One region of the Promicromonospora aerolata genome, then DNA from elsewhere that is predicted to be linked to it. Evidence: predicted binding sites of a transcription regulator. Region 1 holds the regulator's gene; the other holds the start of a gene.
What was found. Region 1 encodes LexA, which represses DNA repair genes until DNA is damaged. Its sites were predicted from a motif close to TCGAACANNTGTTCGA; they were not measured.
Positions count from the first base shown of each region.

Region 2: the regulator LexA is predicted to act here: its motif matches at 5,643-5,658, upstream of ACFSL2_RS26100 (HNH endonuclease signature motif containing protein).

Region 1 covers NZ_JBHUHF010000001.1:1,764,316-1,772,171, forward strand. Annotated here, with positions in the region: gene ACFSL2_RS07985 (VOC family protein) at 1-156, shown strand, start outside; gene ACFSL2_RS07990 (exonuclease domain-containing protein) at 323-1,075, shown strand; gene ACFSL2_RS07995 (hypothetical protein) at 1,122-1,367, shown strand; gene ACFSL2_RS08000 (TetR/AcrR family transcriptional regulator) at 1,369-2,010, opposite strand; gene ACFSL2_RS08005 (CPBP family glutamic-type intramembrane protease) at 2,035-2,838, shown strand; gene ACFSL2_RS08010 (hypothetical protein) at 3,136-3,498, shown strand; gene ACFSL2_RS08015 (hypothetical protein) at 3,541-4,158, shown strand; gene ACFSL2_RS08020 (DUF5302 domain-containing protein) at 4,287-4,520, opposite strand; gene nrdR (transcriptional regulator NrdR) at 4,655-5,128, opposite strand; gene ACFSL2_RS08030 (LysM peptidoglycan-binding domain-containing protein) at 5,248-5,694, opposite strand; gene lexA (transcriptional repressor LexA) at 5,944-6,717, shown strand; gene ACFSL2_RS08040 (L-lactate dehydrogenase) at 6,819-7,808, opposite strand; gene ACFSL2_RS08045 (ATP-dependent DNA helicase) at 7,818-7,856, opposite strand, start outside.
Region 2 covers NZ_JBHUHF010000001.1:5,843,535-5,851,390, forward strand. Annotated here, with positions in the region: gene ACFSL2_RS26090 (FtsK/SpoIIIE domain-containing protein) at 1-4,326, shown strand, start outside; gene ACFSL2_RS26095 (hypothetical protein) at 4,436-5,401, shown strand; gene ACFSL2_RS26100 (HNH endonuclease signature motif containing protein) at 5,700-7,460, shown strand; gene ACFSL2_RS26105 (family 43 glycosylhydrolase) at 7,669-7,856, shown strand, end outside.

The DNA.
Region 1 (7,856 bases):
GTCCCGCTGCTCCCCCTCCGGGACGAGGACTTCGGACAGCGGCACTTCATCGTCGCCGCACCCGACGGTGTCCTGCTCGACGTCATCCAGCCGATCCCGCCCACGGCCGAGTTCGCGGAGGCCTACGCCGTCCGTGAGTTCGGTCGGTTGGGATGAGATCGGTCGTTTAATGGACCGATCTCATCCCAACCGACCGAATTTACCGGCCCTGCTCGTTGGTCACCCCACCTCCACCTCGGTTCACCCTCCCCGGAGCAGGCAGGACGCCCGGCGGGCTGGAACGATTGCCCGGTTCTGCACGCCGCTGTGAGGGGAGACGCACGTGACCGGGTACGCCGTCGTGGACGTGGAGACCACCGGGCTGTTCCCCGGCGGACAGGACCGGATCGCGGAGATCGCGATCGTCCAGGTCGACTCCGACGGCCGGGTCGAGAACACCTGGGCCACGCTCGTCAACCCGGGACGAGATCTCGGTCCTCAGCTGATCCACGGCATCAGCGCCGCCGACGCACGCCACGCGCCGACGTTCCACGACGTCGCCGGGGTGGTGGCCGAGCTGCTGCGCGGCCGCACGTTCGTGGCGCACAACGCCCAGTTCGACCGTCGGTTCGTCTGGCACGCGTTCGCCACGACCGGGTACGACGTCCCGCTCATCGCACCCACCACACTGTGCACGATGCGCACGGGCGCACAGCTCTACCCCACGGCTCCGCGCTCCCTGGCCGGCGCCTGCTTCCACCACGGGGTCACCCTCGGCTCGGCGCACGAGGCTCTCTCCGACGCCCGCGCCGCCGCAGACCTGTTGCGGATCTACCTGGCCGGGGTCGCCTTCACCGGAGCGATGGACGAGCCGCGCGACGTGTGGGAACGCCGGGCCGGTGCGGCCGGGCTCGTCGCTCACCCGGCCGTGACGAAGAAGGTACGCCTGGTGGTCGCCGCCGACCCGGACTCGATGTCCGGCAAGGCTCGCAAGGCCGAGTCCTACGGCATCCCCGTCGTCAGCGAGTCCGGGTTCCAACGCGTCCTTGACGATCTCGCCCGTTCCACGGCAGCGGACACCAGAGCTGCCCGATAGCTGCGCCGCGGCGAGAGAGTTCGACGCGACCAGGCATGCTGTACCCATGCCGAAGATCTTGCCCTCGAGCCCCACCGTGATCGACGACGACAGCGAGGTGCGCTTCGTCGCCGGCGGCGACCAGTTCGCGATCCGTCTCAAGGACGGGCACCTGCACGTGCGCGCCATCGACACGAGCGGCAGCGGGGCACAGCTCGCTGTGATCCCGACGTCGCGCAGCACCCTCAACCTGCAGATCGAGCACCCGGTCGCGCCCGGGCCCGTGGATGTGGAGGGCCCGACGTTGCGCTGAATCAGTCGCTCGGTGGTCCGGCGCCGAAGATGGCGCGGAGCGGTAGGTCGATGGGTGAGTCGGTGAGCGGTGTACTGAGGGCTACCGCGCTGCGCGGGTAGGCCGAGAGCTCGTCGTCGGTCAACGGCGTCCGGCCCGCCTCGGCCGAGTCCGGTCCCGCTGGATCCGACGCCGCCAGAAGAAGGTGGCCGTGCACCCATTCGGTGAGGAACAGCGTGGCCCTGGCCGATCGGCTCGTGTCCCAGCCGAGGGAATCGGCGAAGAAGGTGAGCAGCGCCTCGTGGAGCGCGAGGGATCCCGGACCGATCACTGGCTGGCCGGCCAGGAGCTCGACGTGCCGCGGGGAGTCGCCGAACGTGCGCAGTAGGTGCCGGAGGAACTCGCCCAGGGCGGTTCGCGGATCGTCGCCCTGGAGAAGGCCGAGGTCGAGCCGCGTGAGGAAGCCGTCGCCGAGAGCATTGCGCAGCTCCGCCATGGTCGGCACGTAGGTGTAGATCGCGTTCGGCGCGACGCCCGCCTCCTGCGCGACGGCGCGCAGGGAGAGCCCGGCGATTCCCTTGCTGCGCAGCACCTGGTCGGCGGCCTCCAGGATGCGAGCGCGGGTCAGGTCGCCCCGTGGCCCGCGACGTCGTTGCTGTGACATCTCCCGATGCTACAGTGCCGAATTGTGCAGCGAACAAACAATGCCCCGGCGCGCGTGGCTCTGGTCTTCACGGCGCTCACCCTTCTCGTCGTCACCGTCCTGTGCGGTGTGTTCCTGGCCGCCGGATGGACCCTGCCCGACTGGATCGTCGTGGTCGGGCGCTGGATTCCCGCCCTGGTCTCGCTCGTGGTCATGCGGCTGTATCCGCTGCCCGGCGGTCTCGCGACGTGGTGGGCGCTGCGGCCCGGCGGATGGCGGCGCCTCCTGCTCGGCAGCGGGGTCGCCGTGGCCGTGCTGCTGGCGGCCTACGGCGCGACGGCCCTGCTCGGTAGCGTGCTGGGGATCGTCGCTCCCCTGCCCTGGGCGGACCTCTCGTCGATCCTGCTGTTCGTGGTGCCGTTCGTCCTCGTCTACTCGCTGAGCACCTTCGGCGAGGAGGTTGCGTGGCGTGGCTACCTGCAACGCCTGCTCTCGGGATGGGGCTTCTGGCGCTCGTCCGCGGCCATCGCGGCCGTGTGGGTGCTCTTCCACGTGCCCCTGCACGGCACCCTGGCCCTGCAGGGCACCCTGCCATGGCAGGCACTGCTGGGCAGCACGCTCCTGCTGTTCCCCCTCGGCCTGCTGCTCAGCGCAGCGGTCTGCCGGTTCGGCAGCGTCTGGCCCGCTGTCTTCGCTCACGCACTGCCGATGTCGGCCCTCAACCTGGTACGCGACCCGGGCGCTCTCACCTCCGGACCGTTCTGGTCGTTCACGGCCATCAGCGCCGTCGTCCTCACCGCCGCAGCCGTCCTGCTCGCCCCCCGTCGCGCCGCAGAACCAGTCCAGTAGGCCCGTGCACCGTCGCCGGCGTGGCGCGGATCTCCCCCGCCCGGGGGAGCGAGGTCACCTCAGACAGTGAGGGAAAGGGGTGCCCGTGGGTGGAAACGTAACGCCCATGAACGTGAACCCGATCAGGCCCGAGCCCCGCACCGGACCTCACCGTCGCCTCGACCTCGCCACCCGGTGGCTGGCGCCATCGTCCCTGGTGGCCTGCCTGGCCGCCGGCGTGCTGGCAATGGTCCACCAGCCCTACGACTCCGTGGCGCGGATGAGCCCGGCGTGGTTCGTCCTCGCCGGTGATCCCTGGTGTATCCGGCACTCAAGGTCTCCTGGGCCCTCGGCAGCTCCTGGGCGGCACCGCCCGGCGCGGTGGGCGTCGTCGACGCCACCTTCGTGGTCACGATCGCGCTCAGCATCGCGGCTGTTCCTGCACTGGCGGTCGCGCTGCGCTGGTGGGACCGGCCCGCCCCACGCTGGGCACGACCGGCGGCGCTCCTCGGTGGCATGGTCCTCACCTCGATCGGAGCGTCGGGCTTGTGGACCACCTGGACCGACTTCTTCGCCGGTCGGCTCGGCCCGGGGGACGAGCTCGTGGGCCTGCTCGTCTACGGCGGATGGCTGGTGTGGGGGTTGTCCACGATCACGGTGTCGCGTCGCCTTCAGGCATGAGCACATCGACGAAACTTTCAGCACTCAGAGTCAGGAGCAAGGATGAGGCTTGACCACGCAGCAATCTTCGAGCAGGCCTGGGACGCCCCTGGCACCACGTCGGTAGAGCTGCCACCGGTGGCGGTGAACGACGTGCTGCGCGACCGGTACGACGTCCGGCCACCATTCAGGTATACCGGCTCGCAGCTGTGGGACATGGAAAGACGCAAGGCCACGGCGCCGGACAAGTACATCCCGACGGTCGTGCGCCCGGGCAGCGCCGATACGTTCGAAAGCGTGCACCATGGCGAGCTCGAGGACTTTACCCGCGTCTCGGATCAGCGGCTGTGGACCGACCCGGAGCGCTACGCGACGGTGATCGAGCACGTCCGCCTCGATCACGAGAACCGGCGTGCGTTCTTCCTCGGCACCAACAGCTTTCGCGCACCCGACGGCCGCCTCCTGACGGCCGGCGCCGGGCAACCGCTCTTCCACGTCGAGCACTCCGTCGGCGGGAACGAGGAGGCCCCGCTCAACCTCTGGCGCATCGTCCACCTGACCGACACGCCCGACCCGGCGCTGGTCGCCGCCTTCGACCAGCTCGCGAACGAGCAGTACCTGCGCGTGTTCCTAGAGGTCCACCTGCGGGAAGACCTCGGACGCCGGCTGGTCCGGCGGTGACCTGCGTGTTCTCCCGTGCCCTCATCGTGACGTTCTCATCACACCAGCTTCCTCCCGGTGCGACATGAGGTACGACGAAGGCCGCTGATCTGGTCGTTCACCAGGTCAGCGGCCTCCACCACCGAGGATCAGCCGGACTTGCGGCGGAACATCTTCTGCACGGGACCGGTCGTCTCCGAACCGTGTACCGCACCGGTGTTCACGTCGCCGGCGGCGGTCCGGTGCTGTGCCGCGTTCTTGCGGTCCAGCGCCTCCTTGAACCGTGCCTTCGCGTCCTTGCTCGGCGCCGTCGCGACCTTGGGCTCCTCAGCGCCCTGGGTCTCGACCTCTGCCTCCTCGGCATTGGGCTTCTCGTCCGTCACACCGATCACCTCCTCTTGTTCCGGGGGTCCCTCGATCGGGTCCGTCGTCCGCCCAGCCTGCACCACGGCACACCTGGGTGCCAACATTTTTCACGGGTGCCCGGGCCGGGGGGAGAGCCGCGTGACGGCCTGCCTCAGGCCTGCTGGGCGGCGGCCCGCTCCGCGCGCTCGGCACGGAGCGAGGTGATGGCGCTCTCGAAGTCCTCGAGCGAGTCGAACGACTGGTAGACGCTGGCGAACCGGAGGTAGGCCACCTCGTCGAGCTCACGGAGCGGGCCCAGGATCGCGAGCCCTACCTCGTAGGCGTCGATCTCCGCGCTGCCGTTGCTCCGCAGGGTCTCCTCGACGCGTTGGGCCAGGATCGCCAGGTCGTCGTCACTGACGGGACGTCCCTGGCATGCCTTGCGCACGCCCGCGGCGACCTTGTCACGACTGAAGGGCTCGGTGGCCCCGGAACGCTTGACCACGGACAGGCTGGCGGTCTCCACGGTGGTGAACCGTCGGTTGCAGTTGGGGCACTGCCGGCGGCGCCGGATCGACAGGCCGTCGTCGGCGGTCCGCGAGTCCACCACGCGCGAGTCGGCGTGGCGACAGAACGGGCAGTGCATGCTCACTCCTGCGGGGTCGTCCACCGACCGGAGGCCTCCGGTCGCGTCCCGACGGTAAGCGGGCAAACCACCCCCATGCAACATCGCCACACCATTTGACGATGATTCGACGCCCCTGGTCACTCCTTGGGAAGGAGCAGCAGCTCCCCGACCCGTAGCGCACCCGAGGACATCTGGTTCAGCTCCTGGAGCCGCGCGACGGCGTGCCGGACATCCTCGCCGGGCTCCGCGATCTCCTGGGCGAAGCCCCAGAGCGACTCCCCCGGCTGCACGGCGTGCACCCGGACCTCCGTCGGTTCACCCGGTGCGCTGGCGACCGCCGTCGCACCCCAGGTCACCATCGGCGCGAGCAGGAGCATGGCCAGCAGCACGAGCGCCACCCGGCCACGTCGGGTGAGCCGCAGGCCGGCCAGCCCGAGCCGGTCGGCCACCGTGCGCGACCGGGCCGGCGAGAACGTCGGCACCGCGGTCGGCCCGGACGCCGGTGCGTACGACCGGCCGTACGCCGGTGCATACCTCTGCCCATACGCCGGGGTGTACTGCCGCAGCGGGATCACGTCCCCCATGGCCCCTCCTCGAAGAGTGACTGAGCTCTTGTCGTTCATACAAGCGTTCGTCGAACGCCCGTACCATTGTGTAGCACGGGACACCGCCGATGTCGAGACACGCTCGAACATTCGTTTGAGCCGAGCGAGTTTGTGATCTAGAGTGGGTGACGTAGGGAGAACATTTGTCGGAACGGGAGGGGCACGGGCATGACGGGACGGGACGGGACCAGCGACACGAGAGCCGTCGACACGGCACCAGCTGTCGACATGACACTCCCTGGCGTCGCCACGCTGGACGCGCCAAGCGACAAGGCGGTCGCTGACGTGCACACGATCTCGCCGACAGACCGCCTCACCGAACGGCAGCGCCTCGTGCTGGACACGATCCGGCAGTCGTTCGAGACGCGGGGCTACCCGCCGTCGATGCGTGAGATCGGCGAGGCCGTCGGGCTGGCCAGCCCGTCGAGCGTCAAGCACCAGCTCCAGATGCTCGAGAAGAAGGGCTTCCTGCGCCGCGACCCGAACCGGCCGCGCGCGATGGAGCTCGTGGAGCCCCTGGCCGAGCAGGTCGACAAGCCGACACGCGGCGAGATCCACTGGCCCGAGCCGCGGCGCAGCGGCCAGGTCCACTGGGGCAGCTCGGTGCCCGACGACGCCAGCACCCCGCCGCCGTCGTACGTTCCGCTGGTCGGTCGGATCGCCGCCGGTGGCCCGATCCTGGCGGAGCAGGTCGTCGAGGACGTCTTCCCGCTCCCCCGCCAGCTGGTCGGTGACGGTGAGCTGTTCCTCCTCAAGGTCGCGGGCGACTCGATGGTCGACGCCGCGATCTGCGACGGGGACTGGGTAGTGGTGCGGCGGCAGAACGTCGCCGAGCAGGGCGAGATCGTCGCGGCGATGATCGACGGCGAGGCCACGGTGAAGACGTTCAAGCAGGCGGACGGCCACGTGCTCCTGCTGCCGCAGAACCCGGCCTACGAGCCGATCCCGGGTGATGAGGCACAGATCCTGGGCCGCGTGGTGGCCGTCCTGCGCAGCCTGTAGGGCTTCACGACAGAGAGGTCCCGACAGCTCCGACCAGCGGAACGGCCCGCCGGTCGGAGCAGTCGGGACCTCTTGCGTCGCTCGGCGGCCGAGGCCGTCGCTCAGAAACCGAACCGCTTCTGGACCGCCCGCACGCCGGCCGCCGAGGCACGCAGCCCCGTCAGCTCGTCGTCGGACATCGGGACCCGTACGGAGTCCGTGACGCCGCGACGGTCGACGAGCGACGGCACGGACAGGCACACGTCGCTGATGCCGTGGTAGTCGTCCAACAGCGAGGACACGGGCATGATCCGGCGCTCGTCGTTGAGGACGGCCTCGACGATGCGGGCACCGGCCAGACCGACGGCGTAGTTGGTCGCCCCCTTGCCCGCGATGATCCGGTACGCGGAATCGACCACCTCGTGGTGCACCTCCGAGCGTACGGCGGCATCGATCGGCGGGTGTCCGCCCAGCGGCACCCAGTCCAGCAGCGGCACGCCACCGATCGTGGCGGAGCTCCAGAGTGCGATCTCCGAGTCGCCGTGCTCCCCGGCGATGTACGCGTGCACGTTCCCGACGGCTACGCCGCACCGGTCGGCGAGCACCACGCGCAGCCGCGACGAGTCCAGGACGGTACCGCTGCCGAACAGCTGCTGCCGGGGCAGGCCGGAGATCTTGAGCGCCGCGTAGGTCACCACGTCCACGGGGTTGGTCACCATCAGGTACGTCGCGTCCGGGGCGACCTCCACCAGTCCGGGCAGGATCTGGTGCATCAGTCCGATGGTCGCCTCCGCGAGGTCGATCCGGGTCTGCCCGGGCTTCTGCTTCGCGCCGGCGGTCACGACCACGACGTCCGCCCCCGCGCAGACGCCCACGTCGTCCGAGCCGACCACCTGTGCCTGGGACGTGAACATCAGACCGTGCTGCAGGTCGAGCACCTCGGCCTCCACCTTGGCCCGGTTCACGTCGTGCAGGGCGATGGTGCGAGCCGAACCCCGGGTGAGCGCGGCGAAAGCGAGGGTCGAGCCGACCGCCCCGGCTCCCACCACCGCCAGCTTGGTGGTGCGTGAGCCGGACGGCTGCGCGCCCTGGACGTCCGACGGGGCTGTCATGTCCCCAGGCTAGGTGTCGAGCCGCGCCAGCGCGGCGCGGACCAGCGC
Region 2 (7,856 bases), 4.1 Mb from region 1:
GACGAACGCACCACGGCGGAGGACCTGGGCGAGCGGCTCGCCGCCGAGGTGGGTGCACCGCGGGGCAGCACCATGTACGTGGACGGCTCCCCGGTGCCGACCTGCCGCGGGGACGGCGCCGAGGTGCTCGTGGCGGCGTCGGGGGTCCGGGACGGCACGGTCGTCACGTTCGCCGCCGACCCGGCCGGTTCGAACGGGATCCTGGGTGGTCCCGTCGACCTGTGCGTCACGGGCGGCACCGGCACCGGCACGGTGGTCCGGCTCGGCGTCGGTGAGTCGGTCGTGCAGGTGGGGCAGGACGGGCGCGTCCGCGTGGACGAGCCGCGCGAGGGCGGGCAGGCCGCGGTAGCTGTCGTCGTCGCGCTGGACGGCGGCGTGCGGGTGCGGCGTGTGCCGGACCCCCGGTCTGCCGCCCGGCCGGTCCACCTCGACCGGCTGGAGGACCCGCTGGGCGAGGAGGAAGCGCCCTGGGCCGCTGGCACGCAGCTGCGTATCGGCCCCAGCGTCCTGACGGTCCAGGCGGCCACCCGGCCCGACGCGGACCTGCGTCCTGCCGCGCAGCCCGGTCACCTGGACTACAACCGGCCACCGCGGCTGCTGCCGCCCATGCCTGTCACGCACTTCCGCCTGCCCGCCGAGCCGGCCCCACCCGCCCGCAACCCGCTGCCGTGGCTGGCCATGGCCATGCCCGCGGTGCTGGGCGTCACGATGGCATTCGTGTTCCAGTCCCCGTACTACCTGATGTTCGCGCTGGCCTCGCCGCTGATGGGCCTCGGGAACTGGTGGATGCAGAAGCGCAACGGCGTGACCACCCACAAGGAACGGCTGAAGCAGCACGCCGAGGAGCGCGCGGCGCTCGAGGAGGAGGTCCTCGACGCGGTCCGGCGCGAGCAGCACCGGCGCCGGGTGTCGAGCCCTGGTGCCGCCGAGCTGCGCCTGATCGCCACCACCCCGACGCGTCGCCTCTGGGAGCGGCGCAGTACGGACGGGGACCATCTGACGGTGCGGCTGGGCCTCGCCGACGCGACGAGCCGGGTGGAGGTGGACGACAGCGCCGAGCCCGAGCACCGGCGCAAGACGCGTGCCACGGTACGGTCCGTGCCGGTCACCGTGCCGTTGCGGGAGGCGGGCGTCGTCGGCCTGGCCGGCCCGGGGGACTGGCCGCGTCGCCGGGCCCGCTGGATCGTGGGTCAGCTCGGGGTGCTGCAGAGCCCGCGCGACGTGCAGATCTACGTGCTGACCAGCTCCGAGCACGTGCAGGAGTGGGCGTGGGCGGCCTGGCTGCCGCACGTCCGTCCCGCGTTCGGGCAGTCCGCCGTGGCCCTGCTCGGGACCACCACGGAGACCCTGGCCGCACGGGTCGCCGAGGTGGGTTCGCTGATCACCCAGCGCCGTGCCGCCATGGATGCGGCGAGCGCCAAGGTCATGTCCGGTCCGCAGGTGGTGGTAGTACTCGACGGCGCCCGCCGGCTGCGTGCGCTGCCCGGTGTGGTGTCGATCCTGCGCGACGGCCCCGGCGTCGGCGTGAGCGTCGTGTGCCTGGACGGCGACGAGCAGCTGCTGCCGGAGGAGTGCACCGCCGTCGCTCTGGCCCGGGTCGACGGGGGCCTGACGTTGCGCCGGCAGGACGCCGACGACCTGCGCTCCGTGCTGGTCGACGAGGTGACCGACGACTGGTTCGAGCCCGTGGCGCGCGCCGTCGCCGCCGTGCACGACGTGACGGCCAGCGAGGGCGAGGGCCTGATCCCGGACTCGGCGCGCCTGGTGGAGGTGCTCGGCATCGAGGAGATCGACGCCGGACAGATGGCCGCCCGGTGGCGGGCCGTGACGAAGGGCAGCACCCAGGCGGTGGTGGGTGTGTCCCTGGACGGGCCGTTCGCTCTCGACCTGGTGCGGGACGGGCCGCACGCCCTGGTCGGCGGCACCACGGGTTCGGGCAAGTCCGAGTTCCTGCAGACCGTCGTCGCGTCGCTCGCGGTGGTGAACACGCCGCAGACCATGAACTTCGTGCTGGTCGACTACAAGGGCGGCGCCGCGTTCAGCCAGTGCGAGCGGCTTCCCCACACGGTCGGCATGGTCACGGACCTCGACTCACACCTCGTGGAGCGGGCCCTCGACTCGCTGCGCGCAGAGCTGACCTACCGGGAGCACGTGCTGGCCGACGCCGGCGCGAAGGACCTGGAGGACTATCTCGACGCGCAGGCCCGCGGCCATTCGGGGCCCACGCTGCCGCGCCTGATGATCGTCATCGACGAGTTCGCATCGATGGCGCGGGAGCTGCCCGACTTCGTCAGCGGCCTGGTCAACATCGCACAGCGCGGCCGGTCCCTCGGGATCCACCTGATCCTCGCGACCCAGCGTCCCTCCGGTGTGATCTCGCCCGAGATCCGCGCCAACACGAACCTGCGTGTGGCCCTCCGGATGACCGACAAGGGCGAGTCGAAGGACGTCATCGACGCCACCGAGGCGGCGGAGATCGCCAAGTCGCAGCCCGGTCGGGGCTACGCCCGCCTCGGGCATGCGTCCGTGATCCCCTTCCAGTCCGCCCGGGTAGGTGGTCGTCGGCTGTCACTGGCCGACGTCGGGCAGGTGGAGGCCCCGTTCGTCGCGCGCGTGCCGGTGACGGACCTGGGCACCGCCTCGCCCCGCCGCCCTGCGGTGAAGCGCCGGGAGGACGTCGAGACCGACCTGGCCGCGCTCGTCGCGGTCCTGCGCGAGGCCGCCGCGACGGGGGAGTGGCCCAGCCCGCGCCGGCCGTGGCTGCCCCCGCTGCCGGACCTGCTCCAGCTCGCCGACGTGGCGCAGCCCGCGGTGGCGTCAGCGTTCGCGTGGGCGACGGAGGACTCGCCGGCCGACCAGCGGCAGGGTCCTGCCGTGATCGACCTGGACACCTTCGGTCACCGCTACGTGGTCGGAGCGCCCGGCAGCGGACGCTCGACCGCCCTGCGCACCACGGCGTTCGCCGCCGCCACCGCTATGTCGGTGGCCGACCTGCACCTCTACGCGATCGACTGCGGCAATGGGGCGCTGGCGGTGCTGAACGAGCTGCCGCACACGGGCGCCGTGGTGCAGCGCGGGCAGACCGAACGGGCCGGCCGCCTGCTCGGGCGCCTGCAGGCGGAGCTCGGGCGCCGACAGCAGGTTCTCGCCGCCGGCAACTACGCCAGCGTCACGGAGCAGCGGGAGCTCGCCGAACCGGAGGCGCGCCTGCCCCGTGTGCTGGTGCTGGTCGACCGCTGGGAGAGCTTCATGAGCAGCTATGGCGATGTCGATGGCGGCGCGCTGGTCGAGATGGTCCAGGAGCTCCTCCGGGACGGCGCGAGCGCCGGCATCCACCTGGTGCTGGCCGGGGACCGGAGCCTGCTGTCGAGCCGGATGAGCGTGCTGTCCGACGACGCCCTCCTGCTGCGCCTCACCGACCGGCTCGACTTCGGCATGGCCGGCATCAACCACAAGAAGCTGCCCGAGGAGATCCAGCCCGGCCGCGGCTTCCGGTCCGGGACCGGGCTCGAGGTGCAGGTCGCCATCCTCGGGGACGACCCGTCGGGCCGCGCCCAGACGGCGGCGGCGCGCCGGATCGCCGCGACCATCCGCGAACGCGAGGACGTGGTGCCCGGAACCGGGCCGTTCCGGGTGGACGACCTGCCGTCCACGATCACCGTGGACGCGGCCTACCAGTACGTGGGCCGCGAGGCGGCCCGGCCGATGTGGGCCCTGCTCGGTGTGGGAGGCGACGACCTGGCGGCGTTCGGCATGGACCTGGCGAACGACGCGCCGTCCTTCATCGTGGCCGGACCCTCCCGGTCCGGCCGGTCGACGATGCTCGCGGTCATGGCCGAGTCCCTGCTGCGCGGCGGGACACAGGTGGTGGTGCTGGCGCCGCGGCCGAGCATCCTGCGCGACCTCGCGGGCCGGAACGGCGTGCGCGCGGTGCTCACCGACCCCGAGGTGACCGAGGAGGACCTGGCGCCGCACCTCGACCCGGACGGTACACCGGTGGTCCTGGTCGTCGACGACGGCGAGCAGGTGACCGACGCCCCGGCCAAGACCTGGCTCCGCGCCTACCTGCGCACCGCCGCCGACAACCAGCGAGGGCTGATCCTGGGGGGCGAGGCCTCCGAGGTCGCGGGCGGGTTCTCCGGCTGGCAGGTGGACGCCAAGAAGAGCCGACGGGGCGCCCTGCTCAGCCCGCAGGACCGGTTCGACGGCGACCTGGTGGGCGTGAGCCTGCCACGTTCGGCCGTCTCGTCACAGGTCAGCCCGGGCAAGGCCCTGGTACACCTGGGATCGGGGGAGCTGGTCACGCTGCTGGTGCCCACGGTGTAGGGAACACGCGACGTAGACCTGCCCGAGCCGAACGCCGTGCGGGGCACCTCGCACACACGCCGGGCGTGGCGGTCGCGCGCGATGGGCGTCGTCGTGCCACCGTAGGACCGTGCCAGCGCACGATCAGCTCGATCTCGACACCGCCGTCGACGTGCTCTACACCCGCCCGCTCGACGAGTTCATCGCTGCCCGCGACGCCGTCGTCCGACAAGCGACGGACAGCGGAGACCGGCTGGGTGCCGCACGGGTCAAGCGACTGCCGAAACCGTCGGTCGCCGCCTGGGTGATCAACCAGGTCGCGCGGGGACACCCCGAGGAGATCGCGGCGCTCGCGGACCTCGGCGACGAGCTGCGTGCCGCCACGCAGGAGCGGGACCGCGGCCGGGTCCGGGCGCTGGACCATCTGCGCCGCGAGCGGACGGACGGCCTGGTCCGCACCGTCCGCGAGGCCGGCGAGGTGGGCGGACGGCCCGTGTCGTCCGCTGTGCTCGACCGGCTGACGGAGACGCTGACCGCTGCCGTGATGGACCCGGATGCCGCCGCGGTGGTCCGGGCCGGCCGGCTCTCCCGGGCACTGCAGCACGTCGGTTTCGGGATCGTGGACGAGCAGGGCGATGAGGCCGAGCTGGTCGAGCTGCATCCCGCGGCGTCCGACGACGGCTCGAGTACTGCCCCGGAGCGCGACGTCGAGAAGCCCGCTCGAGCGGAGAAGTCGAAGAAGTCCGGGCGTGGAAAGCCTGATCCGGCTGCTGCGGAGCTCACCGCCGCGGAGGAAGCCGTCGAGGAAGCTGCCGCACAGGTGGACCGGCTGGAGTCGCGCCGCGACGACATCCGCGAGCGGCTCCGCTCCGCCGACGCCGGGATCGAGCATGGCGAGAGCGAGCTGGAACGCCTGGCGCGGGAGCTCGACCAGCTGGCCGCCGAGAGGGACACGACGCGACACGCGCTCGACGAGGCGCGGACGGCGGCGGACGAGGCTCGTGCGGACCTCGAGGCGGTCGAGGACGAGCTCGACGATGCGGTGGAGCGCGCCGCGGACGCCCGCCGCCGTCGCCGCGCGGCACGCGGCCGGTGAGCCGGCAGGGCTCGCCGGCCGGCCACCGGCTCGGCGCAGCTGAGCGTGGTCACGTGGTGCCGACGCTGTCGGGTGCGTCGGTCTACTCCACCGGCTTACCGGTCTGGTGTGCGTAGCGGATCTCAGCGCTGTGCATGGCCCGGTCCCTGAAGCCTGCCGCTTCCCTTCGACACGTCATCAATCCTGACCGCGCTCATCTGCGCAGAGCAGTTATCCACAGATTTCGTTTTGCACGTGCTGCTCATACAAATGTTCGAGAGAATGGGGGTGGTCGAACAACGGAGCGGAGGTGGGACCGGTGGAGCAGTCGACGAGTGACGGACCCGGCCTGTCCGCTGCTGCGGGTTCGATCGAGGAGGTGCTGGCCCGGTTCGAGAGCGTGATGGACGACCTGGCGAACCTGACCGACCCGGGTGTACTGGACGGGTGGAACGCGCCGAGCATCACGCGGTTGGCCGAGGCGCACACCAGGATCCGTGGGCTGACCGGCCGCCTGGACGGGGCCCGGTACACGCTCCTGTCGCGGATCGAGGCTGAGGGCTCGTGGCGGTCCGGTGGGATGGCGCGTGCGTTCACGACCTGGCTGCGAGTGCGTGAGGGTGTGTCGTCGGCGACGGCGGGCAAGGACATGGTGATGGCACGCCGTTTGGCTACCGCGCTGCCCGTTACCCGAGACCGCCTGGTCGCCGGAACTCTCGGCGCCGATCACGCGCGGGTGATGGCCGAGGTCGCGCCGACGAGCGAGTCCCGCACGGACGCGTTGGCGTGGCTGATCGACACCCGTACCGGGCAGACGACGACGCCGGAGCTGTTCGTGCAGACCGTTGCGGTCGACTTTCCCGACCCGGTCGACGACCCGGACGGAGCCCGCACCCGCCAGCTGGTCACCCGGGTCGTGGAAGACGCCGTCGCGGCGGGGACGCTGGTGACGGGTGAGGGCCTGGTGCTCCGCGAGGCCGGTGTGCTGAACGCGGACCGGTTCCGGGTGGTGGCGCGTCGGTTCGCGACGGTGACCGACCCGGACACCGACGATGCCGAGGACGACAAGGCCGCCCGGGGCGAGTTCCTGGACCTGGCCAAGACCTTCGGCGGGTATCACGTGGCAGGGTTCCTCACCGACGAGCACGGGCTGTTGGTCACCGCTGCCGTGAACGCGGTCATGGGTGCGCCGTCGGCTGAGGACACGCGTTCGTCGACGCAGCGGCGGGCGCAGGGACTCGCCGACGTCGCCCGGGTGGTGCTGGACACCAACCAGGCCGCACCCGGGGCGGCCATCCCACCCCACCTGAACGTGACCGTGTCCTGGACCGAGCTGGTCACCCAGGTCACCCGTACCCGGGACGGCCTGTGCCTGACGTGCGGACAGGCCACACCGGACCGTCCGGCACCACGGCGCGCGACGGGCAAAGGTCCGGCCGGCACGAGCACGGCAGACACGGGCACACCAGTCACGGGCACGCCAGGCACGGGCACACCAGGCACGAGCGCAGATGCAGTGGGCACCAGGACGGTGTCGGGGCTGCTGTCGGCCGGTGGCCCTGCGTTCACCGAGACCGGTGGCCGTGCGCCGCGGGCGGTGCTGCGCAGGTTGGCGTGTGACAGTGCGGTCACCAGGGTCGTGTTCGGCCCCGATGGTGCGGTCCTGGACGTGGGCCGGGCACAGCGCACGGTGACCGGTCAGATGCGGCGTGCCGTGATCGCGCGGGATCAGCACTGTGTGTTCCCGGGGTGTGATCAGCCGCCGTCCCGGTGCGAGGTCCATCACGCGGTGACCCACTGGGCTCACGGCGGCGGCACTTCCGTCACCAACAGTGCCTTGTTGTGCTGGTTCCATCATCAGCTCGTCGACGCCCGGGGCATCACCATGCACTGGACGGGGCGACCTACCACCGACACCGACACCGACAGCACCCCCGACGGTGCTCCCGCCGCCCTGCTCGAGACCGGGTGGGCCTTCACCGACGCCCGCGGGCACCGCATCCGCCTGTCCGATGCCCTTCGAACCCCTGCCCGACGCCGCTGGACCAGCGCACCCGGCCGCCGAGCCACCAGCAGCTGAAGCCGCCTGAAGCCGCCTGACCGTCGGGTCGCGGCTTCAGCTCTCGGCGGCGAGGCGTGCGAGCACACCCGCCCGTGCCTACGCGTGCGAGCACTTCGGCACCTCGGCGAGGAACCTTTCTGTCGGTTATTGAGTGTCGAAATCTTGCTGGCTAGCGTCCCCCTCGACGTACGGCACCGGCGCCGTGCGTGGAAGGAGAACGTGTCTGATGACTGGTTTCGAGAACGAGTTCCGCGTCGACCGGCGGTCGGTCCTGGCGGGGGCAGCGGGCCTCGCCGGCTCGTTGGCGCTGGGCTGGACACAGCCTGCTGCGGCGGCGTCCGCCTCCCACCCTGCCCCCGGTGCGGGGACGACGGGAGCGGCGGGGGCGGCGGCGCAGCGGAACCCCGCGAGCTA